DNA from 3 places in the Streptomyces sp. Qhu-G9 genome. Region 1 is predicted to be linked to each of the others. Evidence: riboswitches for the same ligand, from Rfam matches in the RefSeq annotation. Region 1 holds a riboswitch; each other region holds the start of a gene.
The links. A riboswitch is a leader RNA that binds a small molecule or an ion and turns the genes downstream of it on or off. The one in region 1 is predicted to bind cyclic di-AMP.
Positions count from the first base shown of each region.

Region 1 (9,381 bases):
GTCCATCCGAGCCCCGAGGACCTGCGTGCCGCCTCCGATCACCTCACGGTTCTGCTCGGCTTCCAGGACGACACGGCTGCCTGAACACACCAGATGAACATAAGAGAAGCCTGCTTCACGATCAGCGTAAACAGGGGCTGACCAGCTGTGATATATGGATCACTAGAATCCGGGCCCATCATCACGTCATGTACGTCCTGTACGTTTTTACAGAACCTCACCCGGAGGAGGCGTGTGTCATGACCCGACCGTCCGCCCGCTACGTCCTGCCCCAGTTCACCGAACGCACCAGTTCGGGGACGCTGACCATGGACCCGTACTCCAAGCTCCTCGAAGAGCGGATCGTTTTTCTCGGCACGCCGATCGACGACACGTCCGCGAACGACGTGATGGCGCAGTTCATGCACCTCGAGTACCAGGCGCCCGACCGGGACATCTCGCTCTACATCAACTCCCCGGGCGGCTCCTTCAGCGCCATGGCGGCCGTCTACGACACGATGCGGTTCGTCAGCTGCGAGGTGGAGACCGTCTGCCTGGGCCAGGCCGCGTCGGCCGCGGCGGTACTGCTGGCGGCCGGCACCCCGGGCAAGCGGTCCGCCCTGCCCGGCGCCCGCGTGCTGATCCACCAGCCGTCGTTCTCCGAGCCCGTCCAGGGGCAGGCGTCCGACCTGGCCATCCAGGCCGACGAACTGCTGCGCACCCGCACCCGGCTGGAGGAGATGCTCGCGCTGCACACGGGCCGGAGCCGCGAGCAGGTGAGCGCGGACATCGAGCGGGACAAGATCCTCGACGCCCCGGCGGCGCTGGAGTACGGCCTGATCGACCGGATCGTCCCGAGCCGCCGAGCGGCTTTCGGCACACCCGGCGCGAGGTGAACCGCCGGTGCTCCCACCCGAGTTGCCCCCGCTGCCGGCGCTGACCCGGGCCGAGGCCGAGCTGATCGACCGTTACCTGGAGGTGGTCGACCTGCTCGGCCGGATCAACCCGGCACACTCCGGGGACACCTACCGCGGACTGCGTGCGGCCCAGGCCCTGGTCGGCAGGGCCACCGCACTGCGCGACGCCCTGACGCTGATGCACCAGCGGGGCGAGCACGAGGTGCACGCGCCGACCCTGGCGCGGGCCCTGCGCGTCCTGGACGGTGAGCGCCGGGCGGGCCGGGTCGCCCTGCCGCCCGGCTCCGGCACCTGACGCACAGCCACCGGCCCGGCGTCACACGGGCATCTGACGAGGCGTCCGGGCAAGGGTTGAATCGGACCAAACGGTGTACCCCCGGATGGCGTAGACGGGGCTGCTTCTTCAGGCCCCCGGAACTTGCGCAGCACGCGCACCACCAGGGCGGAACAACCCGTTCCGGTGCTGGTACGGGGGTCCCCCGCCCTCTCGACGCCTTCAATGGAAAGGGCTGTCCACCCGAACGGGTGAGTGGTGAGTAAGCCCACAAATCGCCGATTCCGCTCGGCTTTTGGGACATCAGTGCGTCAAGATCCCTTCCGACGACAAGACCCCGCCACAAGCGGCGGGGCGATCCGGGCGGACGCCGAGTCCTGCCGCCGCCCGGATGACAGGTCGACAGAAGTGGATCGGCAGGAGTGGAGGACCCAAGCACGACGGGTCGCCGGAACGGTCACGCCATGACCGGGCCGAGCAGCCCTTGGGGTGAAGCCGCAGCAGCGGCCGGGCAACTTCGCCAGCCCGAATCCGACAGGTCATCCTTCACAGGCGGCTGACGAAGGGTTGCGCATGACTGCGCTCAATCGTGTCCCGTCGCTGTTCACCAGGGCCGGTACCGCATCGGCTCTGACCATCGCCGCTGTCGGCGGCGGCATTGTGGCCCCGGGCTTCGCGTCCGGTGCGGAAGCGGCCACACCCGCGACGAAGGCACTTCAGGTGGCGGCCTCGAAGAAGGGCTCCCCTTACAAGTACGGAGCGGTGGGGCCCAAGCGCTTCGACTGCTCCGGCCTGACGCTCTACTCGTTCAAGAAGGCGGGCAAGAGCCTGCCCCGAACGGCCGCGGCGCAGTACAACAAGACGAACCACATCTCCGCTTCGAAGCGTAAGCAGGGGGACCTCGTCTTCTTCCACTCCGGCCGGAACGTCTACCACGTCGGCATCTACGCCGGGAAGGGACGGATCTGGCACTCCCCGAAGACCGGGGAAGTGGTGAAGCTCCAGAAGATCTGGACGAAGAGCGTCTGGTACGGCCGGGTGAGGTGACCTGCCCCCGGGGTGGCAGCGGCGATCGCCGCTGCCACCCCGTGAGGGGCCGTGGCGTGATATTCGCGGCTGAACGGTTACTTGTTCAGCTATGGCCGAACGTCACCACCACGAGGAGCGCAACGAGACCCGACTCGAGCGCGCCGACCGCAACTTCAACGAGCTCCTCCAGGAGCTGCGGGTCACGCAGACCGGCGTACAGATCCTCTTCGCCTTCCTGCTGACCCTCGCCTTCACCCCGCGGTTCCCCTCCCTCGACGCGATGCAGCGCGCCACGTACGTCACCACGCTGCTGCTGTCCGTTCTGGCCGCGACCCTCTTCACTGCCCCCGCCGCACTGCACCGCCGGCTCTTCCAGCAGGGCGCCAAGCCTCAGGTCGTGCACGTGTCGTCGCATCTCGCGCAGCTCGGCATGGCCGCCCTCGCGCTCGCCCTGTCCGGCTCCGTCCTGCTCGTCGTGGACGTGGCGGTGGACCGGGCCGAGGGTATCGCCGCGGGCTCGGCCACTCTGTTCGTGTGCACCGGCCTGTGGGCCGTCATGCCCTACCTGGTGAAGCGCGCCACCGTCAAAGGCGCGAACGGGAAGGACGAGGACGGCTCGGAGGACGGGTAGCTCAGGCCGGCGTTCCCGGCTTCGGAGGGGACAGGTTCAGTCCGCCGGTACCGGCGCCACCGGAACGGTCCAGGGCAGCATGATCGACACCGTCTTTCCGCCCTCCCTCGTGGGCCGGACCGTGAGCTTGCCACCGCACTCGACGGTGAGCCAGCGGACGATCACCATGCCGCGGCCGTTGTCCTGCTGGACCGCCGCGGGCAGTCGCTTGGGGAAGCGCGGGTGGCTGTCGGTCACGCCGATGCGCAGTTGTTCGTCACGGTCGAGCGCGATGTCCACCGTGAAGGTGGGTGACTGCCCGAACGTGTGCTGGACGGCGTTCGTGGCGAGCTCGGAGACGATGAGCCGGACGGTGTCGGCGGCCTCCGAGCCGGACGGAAGCCCCCATTCGGCCAGGACGTCGGTGACGTACGTGCGGGCGGCGTGGACCGAGGCGGGATCGCTCGGCAGAGTGACGGATGCTTCCTGGTGGTCTGCCATGGCGACGTCGTCCCTTTCCCCACGGGACCGGAGTCCGACACGAAGCGGTTGATTCGAGTACGGTCCCGGACTGGTGCTTGCGCCAGAGTGCCACTACCTCGCCGTTCACGGTGCCGATCCACCAAGATATGCATATATCTGTCGCTCGAAGCGGTGAACTCTACGACCGCCGACCGTATTTGGGCGGGCCGCCGATTCGTCCTCTACCGTCGGCGTGATGCCGGACGTCATAGCGTCGGCGCGACGGTCGGAAGGAGACGGCCATGCAGTACGGTCCCGCGGTGCGCCGACGGAAACTCGGCGCCGAACTGCGCGCCCTGCGTGCCCTTGCGGGCCTCACGAGCGGTGAGGCGGCCCGGCTCGTCGGCTGGCACCAGTCGAAGGTGAGCCGGATCGAGACCGGCCGCAGCGGGGTCAAGCCCGCGGACGTACGGCTGCTCCTGGACGCGTACGACGTCCGGGACGTGGAACTGCACGAGTTGCTCGTCGCACTGGCGGGCTCTGACGACGACGGCCGGCAGCACTGGTGGCGGGCCTACCGGGGGCTTCTGCCGTCCACCTACAGCGACTTCATCAGTCTGGAGTCGCAGGCCGGCGTGATGCGCACGCTGGAGAACTCCGTCGTGCCGGGGCTCCTGCAGACACCGGAGTACGCCCGTGAGGTGACGCGCGCCGCCGTGGACGGGGCGCCCGACAGCAAGGTCGACGCCCTGGTGGAGGTGCGCCTCGCACGCCAGGACGTCCTGCGTTCGAATCCACCGCTCCGGCTGAGCGCCGTCCTCGACGAGGCGGTGCTCCGGCGAACGGTGGGCGGACCGGAGGTCATGGCACAGCAGTTGGAGCGGCTCCGCGAGGCCGCGCAACTCCCCCACGTGCGGATTCAGGTGCTGCCGTTCGGAGTTGGGGCCCACATCGGAGTCACCGGGCCCTTCGTTATTTTTTCGTTTCCGAGCAAATCTGATCTGGATGTGGTTGTTCTCGACCACTTGACGAGTAGCCTCTACCTCGAACGGAAAGAAGACCTCCAGGCCTACAGCGAGGCCTTCGACTCCCTTCAGGTCCACGCCCTTTCGCCCGAGGACACGTTGGATTTCATCGCCGGTGTAGCTGACGGCGCATAAGGAGGCACCATGCCCGCCATGCCTCGGTACGTACCTTCCAGCACTCATCTGCACGGTGTGCGGTGGCAGCGCAGCAGCCGCAGCACGGGAATGAACAACTGCGTCGAGACAGCCCGTCCCGGCTCCGGCCCGTGGGCCGGTCTGCTCGCGGTACGGGACTCCAAGAACACGCCGGGCCCCGCCCTGCTCTTCGCCCCCGCCGCCTGGGAGGGCTTTATCGCCGCGCTTCGATGATCACGCGCACGGCCTGGTCGAGCTGTCCGTCGGTGAGGTCCGCGCGGGCGGTGAGCCGCAGCCGTGAGATGCCGTCCGGTACCGACGGGGGACGGAAACAGCCGACGGCCAGTCCCGCAGCACGGCAGTCCGCGGCCCAGCGGACCGCCTGCTCCGGGGAGGGAGCGCGCACGGAGACGACCGCGGCGTCCGGCCGTACGGCTTCGAGTCCCTCGGCCGTCAGCCGTTCGTACAGAGCCGTCGCCACCGCACGCGCGCGGGCGGCCCGTTCCGGCTCCCGGCGCAGCAGACGCAGGGCCGCCAGGGCCGCGCCCGCCGCGGCGGGGGCCAGACCGGTGTCGAAGATGAAGGTGCGGGCCGCGTTCACCAGGTGGTCGATGACGTGGGCCGGTCCGAGGACGGCACCACCCTGGCTGCCGAGCGACTTCGACAGCGTGACGGTCGTGACGACGTCGGGCGCACCCGCGAGTCCCGCCGCCCGTGCGGCACCCCGGCCGCCGTCGCCGAGGACGCCCAGACCGTGCGCGTCGTCCATGACCAGGGCCGCGCCGGATGCCCGGCAGGCGGCGGCCAGGCCCGCCAGCGGGGCCGCGTCGCCGTCCACCGAGAAGACCGTGTCGGAGACGACGATCGCGGGCCCGGCATGCGTGTCCAGCGCCTTGCGTACCGCCTCGGGGTCCGCGTGGGCGACGACCTGGGTGGTGCCGCGCGCGAGACGGCAGCCGTCGATCAGCGAGGCGTGGTTGCCGGCGTCGGAGACGATGAGGGAGCCGTGCGGCGCCAGCGCGGTGACGGCGGCGAGGTTGGCCGCGTACCCCGAGGAGAAGACGAGGGCGGACTCGAAGCCGCAGAATCCGGCCAGCTCGCGTTCGAGTTCCGTGTGTAGTTCCGTGGAGCCGCTGACGAGCCGGGAGCCGGTGGCGCCGCCGCCCCACGTGCGGGCGGCCCGGGCGGCGGCCTCCGTGACCTCGGGGTGCCGGGCCAGGCCCAGATAGTCGTTCCCCGCGAGGTCGAGCAGCGCGGAGTCGGCGGGGCGCGGACGCAGGGTGCGGACCAGTCCGGCCCGGTGGCGCGCCCTCGCCTGCTCGTCGATCCACTCGAACGGCGATCGCGCCATGTGTCCTCCGGGCCATCAGGTGCGGGTGTGCGGGTGTTGCATGGAGTGCCGGCACATGACGTTCCGCCCGGCGGCCCCCACGGCCTTTTGTAGGCAACGCACAGACCCTAGCCGGACCACCAGCGGGCCATGATGTGGCAATACCCACACCTCGAACCGTCTCTGTTGTCCGGTCCCTCCTTGGCCCGGTGCGGTCGGATAGGCCAGGATCGGACCTCATGGACCTGCTGAACACGCTGGTGGACAAGGGGCTTCGGCGCGAGCTGCCGACCCGCGACGAGGCGCTGGCCGTGCTGGCCACCTCCGACGACGAACTCCTCGATGTGGTGGCCGCGGCCGGCAAGGTACGCCGGCAGTGGTTCGGCCGGCGGGTGAAACTCAACTACCTCGTCAACCTGAAGTCGGGCCTGTGCCCCGAGGACTGCTCGTACTGCTCGCAGCGGCTCGGTTCCAAGGCCGGGATCCTCAAGTACACCTGGCTCAAGCCCGACCAGGCTTCCGAGGCCGCGGCCGCCGGGCTCGCGGGCGGCGCCAAGCGGGTCTGTCTGGTGGCGAGCGGACGCGGTCCCACCGACCGGGACGTCGACCGGGTCTCGGACACCATCAAGGCGATCAAGGACCGGCACGACGGCGTGGAGGTGTGCGCCTGCCTCGGGCTCCTGTCGGACGGCCAGGCCGAGCGGCTGCGCGAGGCGGGCGCCGACGCCTACAACCACAACCTCAACACGTCCGAGGGGACGTACGAGGCGATCACCACCACCCACACGTACGCCGACCGCGTGGACACGGTCCAGAAGGCGCATGCCGCGGGTCTGTCCGCCTGTTCCGGGCTGATCGCGGGCATGGGCGAGAGCGACGAGGACCTCGTCGACGTCGTGTACGCCCTGCGGGAGCTCGACCCGGACTCGGTCCCGGTCAACTTCCTGATCCCGTTCGAGGGCACCCCGCTCGCCAAGGAGTGGAACCTCACCCCGCAGCGCTGTCTGCGCATTCTCGCGATGGTCCGCTTCGTCTGCCCGGACGCCGAGGTGCGGATCGCGGGCGGCCGCGAGGTGCATCTCCGTACGATGCAGCCCCTCGCCCTGCACCTCGCCAACTCGATCTTCCTCGGTGACTACCTGACGAGCGAGGGACAGGCGGGCAGGGCGGACCTGGACATGATCGCGGACGCCGGGTTCGAGGTGGAGGGCGCCGGCGAGGTGACGCTCCCGGAGCACCGGGCCGCGGCGGGCGCGGGGTGCGGTTCCCGCGCCGAGGCCGGATGCGGCTCGCACGCGGAGGCGGACGCGGGCTGCGGCTCGCACGAGGGCGGCGGATGCGGCCCCTGCGGTCCGGCCGCCGCCGAGCCGGCCCCGGCAGGCACGCGGGTTCCCGCCGAGGCCCGTACGGACCTGGTCGCGGTACGCCGCCGCGGTGCCGGAACGGATCTCGCCCCCAATGCCTGACCCGCACGTCCTGGGCCTCTCCGTGCCCGAACTCCTGGAGCTCGACCGGCGGCACGTCTGGCATCCCTACGGGCCCATGCCCGGCCGGCAGGAACCCCTTGTCGTGGAGTCGGCGAGCGGGGTGCGGCTGCGGCTGGCCGGCGCCCGGGACGAGCTGATCGACGGCATGTCCTCCTGGTGGTCGGCGATCCACGGCTACAACCACCCGGCGCTCAACGAGGCGGCCCGCGACCAGCTCGGGCGGATGAGCCATGTGATGTTCGGCGGGCTCACCCACGAGCCCGCCGTACGGCTGGCGAAGCGTCTTGTCGACATGTCCCCCGAAGGACTGGAGCATGTCTTCCTGGCCGACTCCGGATCGGTGTCCGTCGAGGTCGCGGTCAAGATGTGCCTCCAGCACTGGCGTTCGCTCGGGCGGCCGGGCAAGCAGCGCCTGCTGACCTGGCGCGGCGGCTATCACGGGGACACCTGGCAGCCGATGTCGGTGTGCGATCCCGAGGGCGGGATGCACGAGCTGTGGCAGGGCGTGCTCCAGCGCCAGGTGTTCGCGGACGCACCGCCGGCCGCGTACGAGGAGTCGTACGCCGACCATCTGCGTGCGCTGATCGAGCGGCACGCGCACGAGCTGGCCGCCGTGATCGTGGAGCCCGTGGTGCAGGGTGCGGGCGGGATGCGGTTCCACTCACCCGCGTATCTGAGGGTGCTGCGCGAGGCGTGCGACGCCCACGACGTGCTGCTCGTGTTCGACGAGATCGCCACGGGCTTCGGACGTACGGGGACTTTGTTCGCGGCCGGGCACGCGGGTGTGACGCCCGATGTGATGTGTGTGGGCAAGGCGCTGACCGGCGGATACATGACGATGGCGGCCACGCTGTGCACCTCGCGGGTGGCGGAGGGCATCTCGCGGGGCGAGGTGCCGGTCCTCGCCCACGGTCCGACCTTCATGGGCAATCCGCTCGCCGCCGCGGTGGCCTGTGCCTCGATCGACCTCCTGCTCGGCCAGGACTGGCAGACCGAGGTCAAACGCATCGAGGCGGGCCTGCGGGACGGGCTGGCTCCGGCGGCGGAGCTGCCGGGCGTCAGGGACGTACGCGTGCTCGGGGCCATCGGGGTCGTACAACTGGACCATGCCCTTGACGAGGCGGCCATGGCGACCGCGACCCGGGCGGCGGTGCGCGAGGGCGTGTGGCTGCGGCCGTTCAGGGACCTCGTCTACACGATGCCGCCGTACGTCACCGGGGACGCCGACCTGGCGCGGATCACGGCGGCCGTGTGCGCGGCGGCGCGGGAGGGCTGACATGACGGTGCTGGTGATCACGGGAACGGGTACGGAGGTCGGCAAGACCGTCACGACCGCCGCCGTCGCCGCGGCGGCCGTCGCGGCCGGCCTGTCGGTGGCCGTGCTCAAGCCCGCGCAGACGGGTGTGGTGCCGGGTGAGCGCGGGGACGCCGACGAGGTGGCACGGCTCGCGGGCGCGGTGACGTCCGTCGAACTCGCCCGATATCCCGAGCCGTTGGCGCCCGCCACGGCGGCCCGGCGGTCCGGTCTCGCGCCGGTGCGGCCGCAGGAGGTGGCGGAGGCCGCGGGCAAGCTGGCCGCGGCGCACGATCTCGTGCTGGTCGAGGGGGCGGGCGGGCTGCTCGTACGGTTCGACGACGAGGGCGGCACGCTCGCGGACGCCGCGCGGCTGCTGGACGCGCCGGTGCTGGTGGTGGCCTCGGCCGGGCTCGGCACGCTCAACACGACGGAGCTGACCGCCCGCGAACTGCGGTTCCGTCGGCTCGACCTGCTCGGCGTCGTCGTGGGCAGCTGGCCGGACGAGCCCGATCTCGCGTCGCGTTGCAATCTGGCCGATCTTCCCGTGGTGGCGGGGGCGCCTCTGCTGGGCGCCCTGCCCGGGGGCGCCGGGCGGCTTCCCGCCTCCGTCTTCCGCGCGAGCGCGGGCAGTTGGCTGGCACCGCGTCTGTGGGGCACGTGGGACGCGGAGGCATTTGCGGCGGAGCGGACCGGCGGCTGACCCGCCTCCGGCTCAGTCCTCCGAGGCCAGGAGACGGACCAGTTCTATGCGTGAGCGGATGCCGAGACGGGTGAAGACGCCGCGCAGGTGATGGTCGATGGTGCGGGGGCTGAGCAGCAGGCGGGACGCGATCTCC
Region 1 is NZ_CP114283.1:3,179,897-3,189,277, reverse strand. Features, by position in the region: gene O1Q96_RS15865 (ATP-dependent Clp protease proteolytic subunit) at 240-875, shown strand; gene O1Q96_RS15860 (hypothetical protein) at 883-1,191, shown strand; cyclic di-AMP (ydaO/yuaA leader) riboswitch at 1,561-1,740, shown strand; gene O1Q96_RS15855 (C40 family peptidase) at 1,744-2,217, shown strand; gene O1Q96_RS15850 (DUF6328 family protein) at 2,309-2,830, shown strand; gene O1Q96_RS15845 (ATP-binding protein) at 2,867-3,310, opposite strand; gene O1Q96_RS15840 (helix-turn-helix domain-containing protein) at 3,574-4,431, shown strand; gene O1Q96_RS15835 (DUF397 domain-containing protein) at 4,441-4,665, shown strand; gene O1Q96_RS15830 (8-amino-7-oxononanoate synthase) at 4,646-5,782, opposite strand; gene bioB (biotin synthase BioB) at 6,001-7,227, shown strand; gene O1Q96_RS15820 (adenosylmethionine--8-amino-7-oxononanoate transaminase) at 7,220-8,524, shown strand; gene bioD (dethiobiotin synthase) at 8,526-9,245, shown strand; gene O1Q96_RS15810 (helix-turn-helix transcriptional regulator) at 9,258-9,381, opposite strand, start outside.

Region 2 (9,381 bases), 5.5 Mb from region 1:
GCAGTGCCGCCGAACAGGCCAGCAGGGCCGCCGTGACGATCGCGAGGAAGACCGACCCCGCTCCCGTACGCCCGAGGAACGCGCTCACCGCGATGCCCAGGCCGAGCACGGCGAGCGCACAGGCCAGACCGGTCTGCAGACTGGTGCCGAGCGCGTGGTCCTCCCAGGTCAGGCTCGTACCGAGCCCGCCCGCGAGGAGGGCGAGCAGGAACACCCAGCCGCCGATCCAGCGGGAGCCGCGCGGTGTGGCCTCCCGCGACCGCGGATCCCTGCCGGAACCGCCGCCGTGCGCGATGGTGACCGCCGCCGCGATGTCACGCTCCCGCGCGCCCCTGGGGCCCCACAGATAGCCCGTGCCGCCCTCGTACGTGCCGTCCTTGACGATGGGCTCCCGCCACCAGGAGGGGAAGGAGGCGGGCACGGGCGGGGCCTGGGCCTCCGGCGGGGCGTCGGCGACGGCCTGGGCGGCGAGCGGGTCGGGGTCGTGGGCGCCGCGCTGCCGCGACCAGTAGCCGGCGCCCGCGAGCAGCAGCGCGAGCGTCGCCGCGAAGGTCAGCACGCCGCTGTTGTTCAGCATGGAGAGGAACACCCCGCACCCGACCAGGGCGAACAGCACGGCGGCCAGCGCATGGCCGTCCACGCGGCCGGTGAGGAGCTTGCGCACCTCGTTCTCCTCCTCGTCGTCGTAGGCGACGAAGAGCCAGGCGAAGCCGTAGAAGATGAGGCCGATGCCGCCGGTCGCCGAGAGCACCGCGAGCACGATCCGGAAGATCACCGGGTCCATGTCGCACTGCCGCCCGAGCCCCGCGCACACACCGCCCAGCATCTTGTGCCGCCGGTCGCGCCGGAACCCGCGCGCGACCCCGGGCACCTCCGGGTCCCCGCCCTCCCCGCGCTCCCCGGGCGGGCGCGGCCCCCCGCCCGCGGCCGCCGGGGCGCCCGCGGGCACGGCGTCCCGCGGCTCGGCACCCGGGGCCGGGCCCGCCGCGGCGTGCTGCTGATCTGTCATACGTCCATGGTGACGGCCGAGGCGGCCCGGCGGCAGTCGGTACGACCCTGGCCGAACCCTGAGATCGACCCCGGGAACAACCCTCATACGCGGCGTACAGGCCGTCACGGCCCCTCCGGCGCCGTCCGGGAGGCCGGGTTTCGAAGATCAGGGGAGTCTCGGGGGTGGACCCTGATGCCCGGCGGCGCCCGGCATGTGAACATCGATGGCATGCCGGAAGCCGCAACTCTGACCGTCGAGGACCCGCGGCCTCCGCGCAAGCTCTACCGCAGCAGCGACGGACGCTGGCTCGGGGGCGTGGCGCGGGGGCTCGCGGGGCATCTCGGCCTGCCCGTGATCTGGGTGCGGCTGGTCTTCGTGGGCCTGTTCATGGCGGACGGCCTGGGAGCCCTGCTGTACGCGTCGTTCTGGTTCTTCGTCCCGCTCGGCGTCGGCGGCGTGGACGCCCAGCGGCCTCCCGCGCTCGCCACCGAGACGGCGCCCGACGGCCGCCGCAGGCTCGTCGCCCGCAAGCCCGACAAGGGCCAGATCGTCGCGCTGCTCGCCATGGTCGTGGTGGCCATGATCTTCGTCGGGAACGTCGATCTGAGCGGCGGGGCCAAGGCCTACCTCTGGCCCACCGTCCTCGTCGGCGCGGGCGTGGCCCTGGTCTGGCGCCAGGCGGACAATGCGCGGCGGGCCCGCTGGATGGAGGCCGGCCGCCGCAAGCGCACGATCTCACTGCTCCGCTCCGCGGCCGGGGTCCTGCTCGTCGCCGCGGGAGTCTCCGGGATGTTCGTCCTGCAGGGCTCCGCCGCCCACCTCGGTTCGGTGCTGCAGGCCGCGCTCGCCGTCCTCGTCGGGATAGCGCTGCTGGCCGGTCCGTATCTCGTGCGCATGACCCAGGACCTCTCCGAGGAGCGCCTGATGCGCATCCGCGCGCAGGAGCGGGCCGAAGTCGCCGCGCACGTCCACGACTCGGTGCTGCACACCCTGACACTGATACAGCGCAACGCGGAGAACGCGAGCGAGGTCCGGCGCCTCGCCCGCGCCCAGGAGCGCGACCTGCGCAACTGGCTCTACAAACCGGAGGGCACCGGCAAGGACGAGGCGGAGGAGCCCGACACCCTCGCCGAGGCCGTCAAGCGCAGCGCGGCGGAGGTCGAGGACAAGCACGGGGTTCCCATCGAGGTCGTGGTCGTCGGCGACTGCCCCCTCGACGACAGGACCGGCGCCCAGATGCAGGCCGCGAGGGAAGCCATGGTGAACGCGGCCAAGTACGGTGGCGAGGGCGGCGCGGTGCAGGTCTTCGCCGAGGTCGAGGGAAGGACCGTCTTCGTGTCGGTCCGGGACCGCGGTCCCGGATTCGACCTGGACTCGATACCCGCCGACCGCATGGGCGTCAGAGAATCGATCATCGGCCGCATGGAGCGCAACGGCGGGACGGCGCGGCTGCGCGCGGTGCCGGGCGGCGGCACGGAGGTCGAGCTGGAGATGGAGAGGGCGGAGACATGAGCGACGCGAACGAACCGACCGGAGCGGCCGGGCCGGACGCCGGTGCGCCCGGCGCGGGCGCGGCCGGCGCCCCCGATCCGGCCGTCACCGGCCCCGGACGACACGTGCGCGTGGTCCTCGTCGACGACCACCGCATGTTCCGTACGGGAGTCCAGGCGGAGATCGGGCAGACCGAGCGGACCGGCGTCGAAGTGGTCGGCGAGGCCGCGGACGTCGACCAGGCGGTCACGGTCATCACCGCGACCCGCCCCGAGGTCGTCCTCCTCGACGTGCACCTGCCGGGCGGCGGCGGGGTCGAAGTCCTGCGCCGCTGCTCGCCGTTGATGGCCGACGCCGAGCAGCCGGTGCGGTTCCTCGCGCTGTCCGTGTCCGACGCCGCGGAGGACGTCATCGGTGTGATCCGCGGCGGCGCCCGTGGCTACGTCACGAAGACGATCACCGGCACCGACCTCGTCGACTCCGTCTTCCGCGTCCAGGACGGCGACGCGGTCTTCTCGCCCCGCCTGGCCGGCTTCGTCCTCGACGCGTTCGCGTCGACCGACGCCCCGCCCGTCGACGAGGACCTCGACCGCCTCACCCAGCGCGAGCGGGAGGTCCTGCGCCTCATCGCCCGCGGGTACGCGTACAAGGAGATCGCCAAGCAGCTGTTCATCTCGGTGAAGACCGTCGAGTCGCACGTGTCGGCGGTGCTGCGGAAGCTGCAGCTGTCGAACCGGCACGAGCTGACGCGGTGGGCGACAGCGCGACGGCTGGTCTGACGGCAGGGTTCCACCGCACGGTCTGGAAGTCCGTGCGGTCGACGTGCCGACCTGCTCCGCGGCGCGACGCAGGTCGGCCGGGCCGCGGTCCCGGCCGGTGGGGGCCGCGACGCCTGCGGCGAGGCAGGCCCGCTCACGCCACGCGAGTGGCCCCCGCGAACGGCATCTCGTCGATCGGCGCCACCCGCACCGGCGCCGACGGGTTGGGCGCGTGCACCATCTGTCCGTTGCCCACGTACAGCCCCACATGGCTGATGCCCGAGTAGAAGAACACCAGGTCCCCGGGCTGCAGTTCGGACCGGGACACGCGTCGGCCCGCGTTGATCTGCGCGTACGTCGTCCGGGGCAGCGAGAGGCCCGCGGCGCGGTACGCGGCCTGCATCAGACCCGAGCAGTCGAAGGCGGCGGGGCCCGTGGCACCCCACACGTACGGGCTGCCGAGCTTCCCGTAGGCGTAGGAGATCGCCGCCGCCGTACGGGAGTTGGGCGCCTGTGCGGAGCTACCCGCGCCCAGGTCGCGCGGCGCCGGGGCGGATCGTGAGGCGCGGGCGGTGTCCGCGTCGTCCGCACCGATCCGCGCCCGGTCCTCGTCCGACAGCCCCGACAGGAGCCGGCGCGCCTCGCCCAGCTTCCCGGTGACCGTCTTCTTGTGCCGCTTCAGTTCCGCCTGCTGCGCCTTCAGCGACGTGAGCTCGACGTGCGCGGCCCCGCGCAGCTGCTCGATCTCGCGCAGCTGGGTCCGTACGCGCGAAACCGTCGAGGCCTGCCTGTTGCCTGCGCGCTCGGCGAACGCGGCCCCCTCCAGGTACTGGTCGGGGTCCGAGGAGAGCATCAGTGCCAGAGAGGGATCGACGCCCCCGTCCCGGTACTGGGCGGTCGCCAGCGAACCGAGCGCGTCCCGCTCGGAGTTGAGCCGCTCCGTCTTGCGCGCGGCCTCGTCCTGCAGGGTGCCGAGCCGCCCCGCCGCCTTCCCGGACTTCTCCTTCGCCCCGTTGTACTTCTCGGTGGCGACCTCCGCCTCCTGGTACAACTTGTCGACCTTGGCCCTCACCTGAGCCGGCGTCAGCTCGGGCGAAGCGGCTCCGGTCCCGTCGAACCCGGTCGCGCTCGCCGCCCCCGCGAGGGCGATGGTGAAGGCGGTACGGGCCGTACCACCGCCGAGTGAGCGCTGTCTGGGCTTACGGTGCGCTGCCACGTGCGATCCACGTTCCTTCCGTACGGCCGCCGGGACACGATGTGTCCGAGGCGGCGGTTCTCAGGGGCCGGTTGCACGTCCGGCGGCGGCCCGCACAGGGGGAGCGGGACGCCGCCGGACCCTTCTCGGCGGTGGCGCCGGCAGCCGCCCCTGGCCCGGGCGGTTGTGGTGGGAAGCCGGTCACCTCGGGAAGGACGCTAAACCTGGTGATGTGCCCGGGGTAACGGCATGTACGGAAGTGGTGACAGTCGGGCACGGGCTGACCGGATGCGACCGCGATCCGGGCCAGGCGCCACCGACTTGGCGCGATGGGCTGACCGAAGCGCGGATTGCGGGGGAGCGGCACGCAGGACGGTGCTATGGGCTCCGCCAGGGGGTGCCGAGCAGGCTGCCGCAGGGGTGTCCGGACCGGGGTGGTGCGAGGCGGTATCCGGACGTCCGGTTAGGGTCCGGGCTCATGGACGTACTCATTCATGTCTTCGTCGCCCTGCACATCATCGGCATCGCCTCCCTGCTGGGCGGATTCCTCACCCAGATGAGGGCGATGGGCGACGGCACGGCCCGCTTCACCCCCGCGATGCTCCACGGCGCGCTGACCATGCTGGTCACCGGCGCGGTCCTCGTCGGCCTGAACCAGGCCGACGACCAGACCGTCAACAACATCAAGATCGGCGTGAAACTGGCGCTGCTGGTCGTGATCCTCGGCCTCGTCTACGTGAAACGCGACGAGGAGAGGGTGGAGAAGGAACTGTTCGGCCTGGTCGGGGCACTGACCACGGCGAACATCTTCATCGCGGTTCTCTGGACCTGATCTCCGGCCGGGCCTGATCCCGGGCCGGACCGGGGCACGCGCGCGTGCCGTGCCCCCCGTCGTGCCTCCCGCCCCGAGGGCCCCTGGGCCCCCGCCCCGAGCGGCGCCTCTACGCCGGCCGCACCACGCTGTGGATCGGCATGTAGTAGACCGACTCCTCGCGGACGTACGAGCCCGGCTTCGGGGCGTGGATCATCATGCCGTCGCCGATGTAGACGCCGACGTGGCTGATGTCGTCGTAGAAGAAGACGAGGTCACCGGGCTGAGCGCTGTTCAAGGAGACCGTCGAACCGGTCTTGACCTGGTCCCACGTCGTGCGCGGGAGGGTGACACCGGCGGCCTTCCAGGCGCCCTGGGTGAGGCCGGAGCAGTCGTACGAACCGGGGCCGCTCGCGCCCCAGACGTACGGCTTGCCGATCTGGGCACGGGCGAAGGCGAGCGCCTTGTCGGCCTTGGCGGTGGAGGCGGAACCCGGGCCGGCGCCCGGCACGCCTCCCGTTCCCGTGGAGGTCCCCGTGCCGGGCTGGGCCTGTGCGGCCGCCTCCTGCCGCCGGCGGTCCGCGTCGGCCGCCTGCCGCCGGGCCAGTTCGTCGGCCCTGCGACGGGCCTCCTCCTGCTTCTCCCGCTCGATCGCGGCGAGCCGGACCCTCTCCTCGGCGGTCAGCTTCGAGAGGAGCGCGCGGGCCTCGGCGAGCTTCCGCTGGACATCGGCCTTGGACGTCTTCAGCGTGCTCTGCGTCGTGGTGAGCGTCTCCAGCCCCTCGGACGCCTCCTGCCGCTTCTTGGTGGTGGCGGCCTGCTGCGTCGCGTAGTCGTCGACGGCCTGCTGCTGGCGGGCCGTCAGCCGGTTCATCAGCTGGGTCCGGTCGAAGTAGTCCTGCGGGTTGTCCGCGAGGAGGAGGGACGCCGAGTCGGGGGCGGAGGCTCCCGTGCGGTACTGCGCGGAGGCGAACGTCCCGAGGTCCTCGCGGGCGGCGTTGAGCTTCTCCGTGCGCTGCGCCACGTCGTCGAGCAGAGTGCCGACGCGCTTGCGCTGCTTGGTGGTCTTCTCCTTGGCCGCGTTGTACTTCTCGGTGGCCGTACCGGCCTGCTGGTAGAGGTCGTCGATCTTCTTCTGGACCTCCTCCGTGCTCGGCGTGGGCTCCGTGGCCGGCGAGGCGTCCGCCGTCTGGGAGAGCAGGGCCACCGAGGTCAGAGCCGCGGTGGCGAGGGCCGGGGTCCGTATGCCCATGGGACCGGGGGGCCGCGACTTGCGGTGTGGCGCCACGAGGGCGTCTCCTTCCGTGATCCGCCTACCGGGTTAGCTGTCGGGTTCGGGCGGGTGCTTCGGAAGGTTTGCCCTACGGTCCTTGTCCCGCGAGGGAGTCGGACCGATTCACCCCAGGATCGGTTGGGTCCCCGGTTCCGGCGGCCGCGAAGGCGTGCCGGATTCGGCGGAGTCCGCTCGGCCCGGCGATGTTCGCCGGTGCGGGTCGAGCGGCCTACAGGAAAGTTAGCCAATTCGTGTGGCTCCTGTGAAGTTTGATGTGCGAAATGCCCGATACATTTTCGTGACCTCGAAGTTTGATCTTGCCCTCCGGTGTCAATTGTCCCTGATATGTGCTGAGTTGTCCGGAGGGGTGGCTTCCGGTCGGCGAGGGCGTTGGCTTTCAATCAGCCAGAATTGGGCGGCAGCGCCGAACCGTGGAGGCGCGAGCGGGCAGGTGGTTCCACGTCGACGCGCAGGCCGGCTCGGCCCGCTCGGTGACGGAACGCGACTCGGTGACGGAACGCGACGGGCTCGATGGGGAGAGTGAGGGGCCGGGGGTGCCCGGTACCTGTGGGGCTCCCGCGTCCGGGGGGGCGTCGCCGGGTGAGGGCGGCCGCCGCGTTCGGATTCCGCCGAGTTTCCGGGGTGGCGGCGGGGTGTCAGTGGGGGCGCCTAGACTCGGAGAGCGATGAGCAGCCTCTTTGACGACAGCTTCCTGGCGGACCTCAAGCCCTCGCAGGCCCACGAGGAAGAGCCCCCGCCGCCGCCCGAGGACCAGGCGCCGGATCCCGTGCCGGACGACTTGTTCGGCGGTCGCTTCGACGTGCCGCCGAGCAGGGAGGGGTACTACCGGGACGGCGCCTCCAGGCCGCTCGTGGACCCGGCCGCCCTCCTGGACGGGCTGAACGAGAACCAGCGCGCGGCGGTGGTCCACCACGGCTCCCCGCTGCTCATCGTGGCCGGTGCGGGCTCCGGCAAGACGCGGGTGCTCACGCACCGGATCGCCCACCTGCTGGGCGAGCGCCGGGTGCACCCGGGCCAGATCCTCGCGATCACCTTCACGAACAAGGCCGCGGGCGAGATGAAGGAGCGCGTCGAGCAGCTCGTCGGCCCGCGTGCCAACGCGATGTGGGTGATGACCTTCCACAGCGCGTGCGTCCGCATCCTGCGCAGGGAGTCGAAGCAGCTCGGCTTCACGTCGTCCTTCTCGATCTACGACGCCGCCGACAGCAAGCGCCTCATGGCCCTGGTCTGCCGCGACCTGGACCTCGACCCCAAGCGGTTCCCGCCGAAGTCCTTCAGCGCCAAGATCTCGAACCTGAAGAACGAGCTGATCGACGAGGAGGACTTCGCCGTCCAGGCCACCGACGGCTTCGAGAAGACCCTCGCCCAGGCCTACGCGATGTACCAGTCGCGGCTGCGCGAGGCGAACGCGCTGGACTTCGACGACCTGATCATGACGACGGTCAACCTCCTGCGTGCCTTCCCCGACGTCGCCGAGCACTACCGCCGTCGCTTCCGCCACGTCCTCGTCGACGAGTACCAGGACACGAACCACGCGCAGTACGCCCTGGTGCGGGAGCTCGTCGGCACCTCCGAGCACCCGGTCGACGTACCGCCCCGCGAGGACGACCTCCAGCCCGCCGAGCTGTGCGTCGTCGGTGACGCCGACCAGTCGATCTACGCCTTCCGCGGTGCGACCATCCGCAACATCCTCCAGTTCGAGGAGGACTACCCGAACGCGACGACGATCCTGCTGGAGCAGAACTACCGCTCCACCCAGACGATCCTCACCGCGGCCAACGCGGTCATCGAGCGCAACGAATCGCGCCGCCCCAAGAACCTGTGGACCAACGCGGGCGCGGGCGCCAGAATCACCGGCTACGTCGCCGACACGGAGCACGACGAGGCCCAGTTCGTCGCCGACGAGATCGACCGTCTCACCGACTCGGGCGACGCGAAGGCGGGCGACGTCGCCGTCTTCTACCGTACGAACGCCCAGTCCCGTGTCTTCGAAGAGGTCTTCATCCGTGTCGGCCTGCCCTACAAGGTCGTCGGCGGCGTCCGCTTCTACGAGCGCAAGGAGGTCCGGGACGTCCTCGCGTACCTGCGTGTGCTCGCGAACCCGGAGGACTCCGTACCACTGCGCCGCATCCTGAACGTGCCGAAGCGCGGCATCGGCGACCGCGCCGAGGCCATGATCGACGCGCTCTCCCAGCGCGAGAAGATCAGCTTCCCGCAGGCCCTGCGCCGCGTCGACGAGGCGTACGGCATGGCGGCCCGCTCGACCAACGCCGTCAAGCGGTTCAACACGCTGATGGAGGACCTCCGGACGATCGTCGAGTCGGGCGCGGGCCCGGCGACGGTCCTGGAAGCGGTGCTCGAACGGACCGGCTACCTCGCCGAGTTGCAGGCCTCGACCGACCCGCAGGACGAGACCCGCATCGAGAACCTCCAGGAACTGGCCGCGGTGGCCCTGGAGTTCGAGCAGGAGGCCGGTGAGGGCGAGACGCCGGCCGGGCTCTCCGCGTTCCTGGAGCGGGTCGCGCTCGTCGCCGACTCCGACCAGATCCCGGACGAGGACGACGACGGGTCCGGAGTGATAACGCTCATGACCCTCCACACCGCCAAGGGCCTCGAATTCCCCGTGGTGTTCCTGACCGGCCTGGAGGACGGCGTCTTCCCGCACATGCGCGCGCTCGGCCAGACCAAGGAGCTGGAGGAGGAGCGGCGCCTCGCGTACGTCGGCATCACGCGCGCGCGGGAGCGGCTGTACCTGACGCGGGCGTCGATGCGCAGCGCCTGGGGGCAGCCCTCGTACAACCCGCCGTCCCGCTTCCTGGAGGAGATCCCGGACACGCATCT
Region 2 is NZ_CP114283.1:8,652,395-8,661,775, reverse strand. Features, by position in the region: gene O1Q96_RS40170 (PspC domain-containing protein) at 1-1,009, opposite strand, end outside; gene O1Q96_RS40165 (ATP-binding protein) at 1,220-2,503, shown strand; gene O1Q96_RS40160 (LuxR C-terminal-related transcriptional regulator) at 2,500-3,261, shown strand; gene O1Q96_RS40155 (C40 family peptidase) at 3,395-4,456, opposite strand; gene O1Q96_RS40150 (hypothetical protein) at 4,914-5,267, shown strand; gene O1Q96_RS40145 (C40 family peptidase) at 5,377-6,534, opposite strand; cyclic di-AMP (ydaO/yuaA leader) riboswitch at 6,542-6,713, opposite strand; gene pcrA (DNA helicase PcrA) at 7,205-9,381, shown strand, end outside.
Region 2: linked by a shared signal. The riboswitch ahead of O1Q96_RS40145 (C40 family peptidase) and the one ahead of O1Q96_RS15855 (C40 family peptidase) in region 1 are both predicted to bind cyclic di-AMP.

Region 3 (9,381 bases), 5.6 Mb from region 1:
TGCACCGGCACCTCTACGAGCCGCCCCTGCCGGTCCGCCGACTGCGCCCCGAGGTACCCGAAGCGCTCGAGGCCCTAGTGCTGCGGCTGCTCTCCAAGGACCCCCAGCACCGCCCGGACTCCGCGCAGGAGACGTACGAGCAGTTGTTGCCGCTGCTCCCCGCGCGCGGGGTCCCGACCGGCGGCCCGCTCGATCCCACCCGCCCCTTCCTGCGCCCGCACGCCCCCTGGCCGGACCGCGCCCGCACGCCCGCGGCGCAGCCGCAGGCCGCGCCCGCCGTCGACAAACCCGATGTCGCGGGAGCCGTCGACGAGGTCAAGCGCCTCCTCGGCGAGGGCCGCATCACCCAGGCCGTCGACATCCTCGGCCAGATCCTCCCGGCCGCCGCCGCCCAGCACGGCGAGCACTCACCGGTCGTCCGCACCCTGCGCAAGCAGTACGCGGCCACGCTCATGGACGACGGCCAGTACCGCCGCGCCCTGCCCGAGCTGCGCCGCCTCGCCGACGAGCGGGCCACCGAGGCCGGCCAGGCCGACCCCCAGTCCCTGCGCTTCCGCTACGAGGCCGCCCAGTGCCTCGAACAGCTCGGCGAACCCGCCGCGGCGCTCGCCGAGTACCGCGCCCTGCTGCCGTACTACGAGAACCAGTACGTCGCCCAGGACGCCGAACTGTCCTTCGAGGTGCGCCGCCGCATCGGACACCTGCTCCTCGCCCTCGGCGACCGGGCCGCCGCCCACGACACCCTGGCCCGGCTCCAGTACGACGTCGAAAGGCTGCGGGGCCCCGGCCATCCACTGGTCGCGGAGATCAGCCGGACCCTCCAGTGGCTTGGCCAGGTCCGGGGCTGACGCCTTCCGCCGGGGCGAGCGGCCCGATCCCGGCCCACGGGGACGCGCCGGTCGAGGTCACCGCCCGCAACCGCCGTGGCGCGTGAGGATGGAGACGACTCCGCAACGGTGCCCGAAGTCCAGGCGAATCGTTGGGTCGAATGGGTGGCCGAGAGCCGGTCCCCTGCCTACCATCGATCACCGCAAGACTTTGTGCACCGCCGCACAATCTCCTACAGGAGGTTCTCCTTGCACCGCCGCCGTCGCACCGCGCTCCTCCTCTCCGCCGCACTCGTCACCGCGGCCCCCCTCCTCGCCGCCTGCGGCAACGACGCGCACCCCGGTGCCGCGGCCGTCGTCGGCGCCGACCGCATCACGGTCTCCCAGCTGGAGAACCGGGTGAACGAGGTACGGACCGCACAGCGGGCCGCCACCACGGGCGAGGCGCAGTACGAGCAGGCCATCGCCAAGTCCGGCGGCCTCACCCGCGACACCCTGCACGGCATGGTCCTCGACCGCGTCCTGCACCGGGCGGCCAAGGACGCCGGTGTGACCGTCACCCGCAAGGAGATCCAGCAGGCCCGCGCGGGTCTGGAACAGCAGGCGGGCGACGCCAAGGCACTGGAGGTGGCCTGGCTCCAGCAGTACGGGGTCCCGCCGGAGCGGCTCGACGACAACCTCCGCGTCCAGATCGAGGCCCAGAAGCTGGCCACCGCGCTCGGCACGGAAACCAGCCGGCCCGCCTTCTGGAAGGCGCTGTCGGAGGCGTCCAAGAAGCTGGGCGTCGACCTGAACCCCCGCTACGGCACCTGGGACGTCGAGAAGAGCAGCCGCGTCGACGCCAAGCTGCCGTGGCTGCGCGAGGTCACGTCGGCGGGAAGCCGGGAATCGGCCTAGCCCCGGGGCGCCCCCGCGCCGTCCACAGTCATGACCATGTTGTCGGCGGCGTGGGTTACGTTCGGGGTGTGAACGCATCCAGCCCGGGGCGCATCGTCCTGCTCACCACCAGCCACCGCGTCGCGCCCGGACTGCTGTCCTGGCCCGCATGGCAGGCGCTGCACGGCGCCGACCGCGTCCTGTGCGCGGACGGCGCGCACCCCCAGCTGCCGTACCTGCGCGAGGCAGGCGTCCAAGTCGACGAAGTCGCGCCGGACGCCCAGGAGCTGGTCGACGCCTGCGCCGGAGGGCACACGGTCGCGGTGGTCGCCACCGGTGAGGGCGAACCGCGCCTGACCGACGGCCTGGCCCGCCTCGCCGGTACGGGCCGCGTCCCGATGCCCGACCTCGAACTGCTCCCCGCCTCCTACGACCTGCCGGGCGCCCGGCTCCTCGACCTCGTCCAGGTCATGGACCGCATCCGCGTCGAGTGCCCCTGGTCGTCCCAGCAGACCCACAAGGGCCTCGCCAAGTACGGCATCGAGGAGGCGTACGAACTCGTCGAGGCCATCGAGGAGGGCGACCGGCACGAGCTGCGCGAGGAGCTCGGCGACGTACTGCTCCAGGTCGTCTTCCACGCCCGGATCGCCGAGGAGGGCAGCCCGGAGGACGGATCGGAGCCCTTCTCCATCGACGACGTGGCGGCCGGCATCGTCACCAAGCTGATCCACCGCCATCCGCACGTGTTCGGCGACGAGAGCGCCTCGACCCCCGAAGAGGTCAAGGAGCACTGGCTGCGCACCAAGGCGGTGGAGAAGCAGCGGACGTCCGTCACGGAAGGCGTCCCCCTCGGCCAGCCCGGCCTCGCGCTCGCCGCCAAGCTGGCGTCCCGCGCCCGCACGGCGGGCCTCGAGGTCGCCCTGCCCCGGGGCGAGGGCGTCGGCTACGAACTGCTGGCCCTGGCGGTGCGGGCCGAGGAACAGGGCGTGGACCCGGAGGCGGCACTGCGCGCGGCGGCGCGGGTCTACCGGGACGCGATACGGGCCGGCGAGGCCTGACCGTCCGGCCCCGGAGGGCGGGCGCGGGCCGTGCAGACGCCGGGCGGGCTCACGTCACCCCTGCCGATACCGTCGAGGGGTGACCGAAACACCTGCCGAGCCGCCCGCGGGGGATCCCGCCCCCGAACTCTTCACCTGGGAGTTCGCCACCGACCCCTACCCGGCGTACGCGTGGCTGCGCGAACACGCGCCCGTGCACAGGACGAAGCTGCCCAGCGGAGTGGAGGCCTGGCTGGTCACCCGGTACGCGGACGCCAAGCAGGCCCTCGCCGACGCCCGGCTCAGCAAGAACCCCGCGCATCATGCCGAGCCGGCGCACGCGAAGGGCAAGACGGGCATTCCGGGGGAGCGGAAGGCCGAGCTGATGACGCATCTGCTCAATATCGATCCTCCGGACCACACCCGTCTCCGGCGGCTCGTCAGCAAGGCGTTCACGCCCCGGCGGGTCGCCGAGTTCGCGCCCCGGGTCCAGGAGTTGACGGACCGGCTGATCGACGGGTTCGCGGAGAAGGGGGAGGCCGACCTCATCCACGAGTTCGCCTTCCCGCTCCCCATCTACGCCATCTGCGATCTCCTCGGCGTCCCGCGCGAGGACCAGGACGACTTCCGGGACTGGGCCGGGATGATGATCCGGCACGGGGGAGGACCGAGAGGCGGCGTCGCCCGGTCGGTCAAGAAGATGCGTGGCTATCTCGCCGAGCTCATCCACCGCAAGCGCGAGGAACTCACGGACCGGCCCGCCCCGGGCGAGGACCTCATCTCCGGTCTCATCCGGTCCTCGGACCACGGCGAGCACCTCACCGAGAACGAGGCCGCGGCGATGGCCTTCATCCTTCTGTTCGCTGGTTTTGAGACAACCGTGAACTTGATCGGGAACGGCACGTACGCGCTGCTCACCCACCCCGAGCAGCGCCGACGGCTGCAGGGCTCACTGGCGGCCGGGCACACGGACCTCCTGGAGACGGGCGTCGAGGAACTGCTTCGCTACGACGGGCCCGTGGAGCTGGCCACCTGGCGTTTCGCCACCGAACGGCTCAGCATCGGCGGGCAGGACATCGCCGCCGGAGACCCCGTACTCGTCGTGCTCGCGGCGGCCGACCGCGATCCCGAGCGGTTCGGGGATCCCGACACCCTCGACCTCTCCCGCCGTGACAACCAGCACCTCGGTTACGGCCACGGCATTCACTACTGCCTCGGCGCGCCCCTGGCCCGGCTGGAGGGCCAGACCGCGCTGAACACGCTCCTGACCCGCCTCCCCGACCTGCAACTCGCGGTGGATTCGGCAGATTTGAGGTGGCGTGGGGGGCTCATCATGCGGGGATTGCGCACGCTTCCGGTGGAGTTCACCCCGGTCGCGAAGTCCTGAGAGGGCCGTCACCGAGCCTGACGAAACATGAGACGCCGTCAACTTTGTGATCTTCACGTTATCCGCCCTGCATCGACTTGTGACAAGAGTTCGAGTGCCTATACGTTCACCCATCAATGCGGCTGGTCCCACCCGTCGCAGCAGTCGCAAACGGCAGCATCCGCTTGCCCTTTGCGCATTCCCTGCTGTCACCTGAAAGGCCATCGCATGCTCTCCGGGAACGGTCGTCACCGTCGCCCCCGCCAGGCTCCGGCGCTCCTCGTCGCGGCGGGCGTGACCGGATCGGCCATCGCGATCCCCCTGCTCGGCGCGTCCGGTGCGAGTGCCGCCAGCGGTACGACCTGGGACGCGGTCGCGGAGTGCGAGAGCGGCGGCTCGTGGAGCGCCGACTCCGGCAACGGCCTCTACGGCGGACTCCAGATGAGCCAGGAGACGTGGGAGGGGCACGGCGGTCTCGACTACGCGCCGAGCGCCGACCAGGCCAGCCGCTCGCAGCAGATAGCCGTCGCCGAGAAGGTCCTCGCGGCCAAGGGGACGAGCGCCTGGGCGACCTGCGGTCTCGTCGCCGGCCTGACGCAGGGCTCCGACTCGGCCGACGTCGACACGGGCCTCGCCGAGGACTCCGCCAGTCCGTCGCCCGACCCGGACGCGACAAAGAGTGACAACAGTACGAAGTCCGACTCGTCCGCCGACAACGGTACGAGTTCCTCGAACGACTCCGGTAGCGACGCCGACGCGGACGCACAGGATTCGGACAGCTCTTCCAAGGGCAGCGCGGCGAACGGTGACGATTCGGACAAGTCGTCCCGCAGCGGCGACGCTTCGGCGGACGCGGGCGGATCCGGCCGCCATCGCGGCGGCAGCGCCGACGACGCCGCCGGTGCCCGCGGGGGCGACTCCACCGGCCGGCACGCCTCCCGCGGGGACAGCACCTCGCGCGTCGCGACCGAGGACGGCTCGTACGGGGTCCACTCCGGGGACAGTCTCTGGAGCATCGCCGACTCCCTTGACCTCAAGGGCGGGTGGCGCGCGCTCTATGCCGCGAACGAGGAGACCATCGGCTCCGACCCGGACCTCATCCTTCCCGGTCAGAGGCTCGACCTCGGCAGTGAGCCCGCGGCGAGCAAGTAGTGACCAAGGCGCCGAATCGGGCGAAAACCAGCGGTAGTTCGCGCTGAATGTCCGGTTTGGTGAAAGTGAGACATGGATCTCAAGAGCCTGATCGTCTTTGAAATCCGGTGGATTCCGTGTCTACGGTCGTGACCGCTCGCCACTCGTGAGCCCCGACGGTCGCAACGCCGAATCCTGCCAACGGCCGTACGGGAACAGTCGTCGCGTCAAGCGCCGTAGGCAGGAGCGGGGGACCCAAGGTAAGTGCCGGGCCCGGTCGTCGAGACCAGGTACGGCTTGGGGTTAAGCCGCGTGACAGCAGTGTCGCGCGGCCGGGCAACTCACTCGGCCCGAACCCGACAGCTCACCTCGCAGGCGTCGGTGAGGGGATCACTTCATGCTGCTTTACCGCAAGGGCAAGCACCGCCGCCCGTCCAAGGCCACCCGCATCGCCACGCTGGCCGGTGTCACCACCGCCGCCGTCGCCGTCCCGCTGATGGGCGCCACGGGAGCCTCCGCCGCCACCGCCTCCGAGTGGGACGCCGTCGCCCAGTGCGAGTCCGGTGGCAACTGGTCGATCAACACCGGCAACGGCTACTACGGCGGCCTGCAGTTCTCGGCCTCCACCTGGGCCGCGTACGGCGGCACCTCGTACGCCTCCACCGCCGACCAGGCCTCCAAGTCCCAGCAGATAGCCGTCGCCGAGAAGGTCCTCGCGGGCCAGGGCAAGGGTGCCTGGCCGAGCTGTGGCGTGGGCCTCTCGGGTGCCTCGACCGGCGGTGGCGCGGCCCCCTCCGGCTCGGGCGACTCCGGCCAGAGCACCTCGCAGTCGCAGCAGCAGGACTCGCAGTCCTCCGAGCAGCGTGCCTCGCGCTCCCAGGAGCGTTCGACCGCGAAGAAGACCGTCGAGACCCCGACCGGCAAGAAGGTCGAGAAGGGCGACGGCGAGTACAAGGTCGTCAAGGGCGACACCCTCAGCGAGATCGCCACGAAGGAGAAGGTCAAGGGCGGCTGGCAGAAGCTGTACAAGCTGAACGACGACATCGTCGACGACGCCGACTTCATCTTCCCGGGTCAGCAGCTCCACCTCAGCTGACATCCGGCGGCCGCGACCCCCACTTCGACCGTGCGGGCGCCCTGTCCCGGCCGAGGCCCTGGCCGCTCAGCCTCGGCCGGAACTGAGGCCCGCCGTCGAATCGCGGCTGAACCACAGCGCCCTCACATCCGTGTCCCCCATAGTGGAGGTCTCGTGAGGGCCACCCCCGTCCCCCACGGGCTCCCCGCCCCGGTGCGTGTTCCCCCGTACGCACCGGGGCGGGGCTTTTTTCGTTCTCGCTTTGTTCCGTTCGGAAACAATTTACTCTCGGTTCTGTCCAGGGGACGGTCGAAGGCCGGTCGATCCCCGGCGGCCGGTTAGGCTCGTCCCGCAGGGCCACCCCAGGCCTGCGCCCAACCGGGCCCCTTCGGCCCGGCGTAGCTTGCGTCACATCCCAGAAGGAGATGCTCGTGCCGTCCATCGACGTCGTCGTAGCCCGGGAAATCCTGGACTCCCGAGGCAATCCCACGGTCGAGGTCGAGGTCGGCCTCGACGACGGCAGCACGGGTCGTGCCGCCGTCCCGTCCGGCGCCTCCACCGGTGCCTTCGAGGCTGTTGAGCTCCGTGACGGAGACCCCAACCGCTACCTCGGCAAGGGTGTCGAGAAGGCCGTCCTCGCCGTCATCGAGCAGATCGGCCCGGAGCTCGTCGGTTACGACGCCACCGAGCAGCGCCTCATCGACCAGGCGATGATCGACCTGGACGCCACCGACAACAAGGGCTCGCTCGGCGCCAACGCCATCCTCGGCGTCTCCCTCGCCGTCGCCCACGCGGCCTCCGAGGCCAGCGACCTGCCGCTCTTCCGCTACCTGGGCGGACCGAACGCGCACCTGCTGCCGGTCCCGATGATGAACATCCTCAACGGTGGGTCGCACGCCGACTCCAACGTCGACATCCAGGAGTTCATGATCGCCCCGATCGGCGCGGAGTCCTTCTCCGAGGCCGTGCGCTGGGGCGCCGAGGTCTACCACACCCTCAAGAAGGTGCTGAAGACCAAGGGCCTGTCCACCGGTCTCGGTGACGAGGGCGGCTTCGCCCCGAACCTGGGCTCCAACCGCGAGGCCCTCGACCTCATCGTCGAGGCCATCAAGGAAGCCGGCTACACCCCCGGCACGCAGGTCGCCCTCGCGCTGGACGTCGCCGCGTCCGAGTTCTACAAGGACGGCAAGTACGAGTTCGAGGGCAAGTCCCGCTCGGCCGCCGAGATGACCGAGTACTACGAGGAGCTCGTCTCCGCGTACCCGCTGGTCTCCATCGAGGACCCGCTGTACGAGGACGACTGGGCCGGCTGGAACGTCATCACCGAGAAGCTGGGCGACAAGGTCCAGATCGTCGGCGACGACCTCTTCGTCACCAACCCCGAGCGCCTCGCCCGCGGCATCGAGGAGGGCTCCGCCAACGCCCTGCTCGTCAAGGTCAACCAGATCGGCTCGCTCACCGAGACGCTGGACGCCGTCGAGATGGCCCAGCGCAACGGCTTCAAGTGCATGATGTCCCACCGCTCCGGCGAGACCGAGGACGTCACCATCGCCGACCTCGCCGTCGCGGTGAACTGCGGCCAGATCAAGACCGGTGCCCCGGCCCGCTCGGACCGCGTCGCCAAGTACAACCAGCTGCTGCGCATCGAGGAGATCCTCGACGACGCCGCGGTGTACGCGGGCCGCTCCGCGTTCCCCCGCTACAAGGGCTGAGTCCGGCCCCGCGACATGGGGTGACAGCCCCGTCGTACGTACGTCCCCGTACCCGGTCCCGTACCGTGTGCGGGGACGTACGTACGTATCGGGGAGGCGGGACAGATGGCTGTGAAGGACCGTGACCGGTTCTCCACCGCGACCAGGCTGCGGGCGCTCGGTGAGCAGACCGCAGCCCGTGTCTACCGCTCCCAGACCAAACGGCAGGCGCACCGCTCACGGCTGACCGGCCGCGCGGCGCTCCTCGCCCTGGTCCTCTGCTCGCTCGTCGTGGCCCTCGCCTATCCCATAAGGCAGTACGTCTCCCAGCGTGCCGAGGTCGCCGACCTCCAGCGGCAGCGCGAGCAGGCCCGTGAGCGGGTCGAGCAGCTGCGTGACCTGAAGGCGCGGTGGCAGGACGACGCGTACGCCGAGCAGCGCATCCGGGAACGGCTGCACTACGTGATGCCGGGTGAGACCGGCTACATCGTGATCGACCCCGACGCGGCGAAGAAGACGCGTACGGATCAGACGGCGGCCGACCGGGCCTGGTACGCCAACGTCTGGGACGGCGTCGACAAGGCCGACGCCTCCGACCAGTGAACTGACCAGAAGGACACAGACCCCACAGCATGGAAACGCCCCCGCAGCCCACTCCGCGCACCGAGCCCACCGACGCGGACGTCGAGGCCTTCAAGCAGCAGCTCGGGCGGCCGCCGCGCGGGCTGCGCGCGATCGCGCACCGCTGCCCCTGCGGGCAGCCCGACGTCGTCGAGACGGCTCCCCGCCTCCCCGACGGCACGCCGTTCCCGACGACCTACTACCTGACGTGCCCGCGTGCGGCCTCCGCCATCGGCACGCTGGAGGCGAACGGGGTCATGAAGGAGATGACGGACCGCCTCGCCACGGACCCCGGGCTGGCCGCCGCCTACCGGGCCGCTCACGACGACTACGTCGCCCGCCGTGACTCCATCGAGGTGCTCGAAGGGTTCCCGAGCGCGGGCGGGATGCCGGACCGGGTGAAGTGCCTGCATGTCCTCGTCGCGCACTCGCTGGCCGCGGGGCCGGGGGTCAACCCCCTGGGCGACGAGGCCATCGCGATGCTGCCGCAGTGGTGGCGCAAGGGCGCGTGCGTGGTGCCGCCGGCGGAGTGAACGCCGGGCCGGGCGGGGCTGGGTGTGCCGGGTGCGGGTCCGCCGTGGCCGGTCGCGCGGTTCCCCGCCCCCCTGGAAAAGGCCGTGCAGCGGGGGGTCGGGGCGGAGCCCTCGACAGGGACGAACGATCGCAACAGGAGACCACGTCATGACACGCGTCGCTGCCGTCGACTGCGGTACCAACTCCATCCGGCTGCTCGTCGCGGACGCGGACCCGGAGACCG
Region 3 is NZ_CP114283.1:8,764,015-8,773,395, reverse strand. Features, by position in the region: gene O1Q96_RS40650 (serine/threonine-protein kinase) at 1-848, shown strand, start outside; gene O1Q96_RS40645 (SurA N-terminal domain-containing protein) at 1,077-1,724, shown strand; gene O1Q96_RS40640 (nucleoside triphosphate pyrophosphohydrolase) at 1,775-2,761, shown strand; gene O1Q96_RS40635 (cytochrome P450 family protein) at 2,841-4,127, shown strand; gene O1Q96_RS40630 (transglycosylase family protein) at 4,335-5,258, shown strand; cyclic di-AMP (ydaO/yuaA leader) riboswitch at 5,460-5,630, shown strand; gene O1Q96_RS40625 (LysM peptidoglycan-binding domain-containing protein) at 5,635-6,333, shown strand; gene eno (phosphopyruvate hydratase) at 6,744-8,024, shown strand; gene O1Q96_RS40615 (FtsB family cell division protein) at 8,130-8,606, shown strand; gene O1Q96_RS40610 (DUF501 domain-containing protein) at 8,636-9,157, shown strand; gene O1Q96_RS40605 (Ppx/GppA phosphatase family protein) at 9,306-9,381, shown strand, end outside.
Region 3: linked by a shared signal. The riboswitch ahead of O1Q96_RS40625 (LysM peptidoglycan-binding domain-containing protein) and the one ahead of O1Q96_RS15855 (C40 family peptidase) in region 1 are both predicted to bind cyclic di-AMP.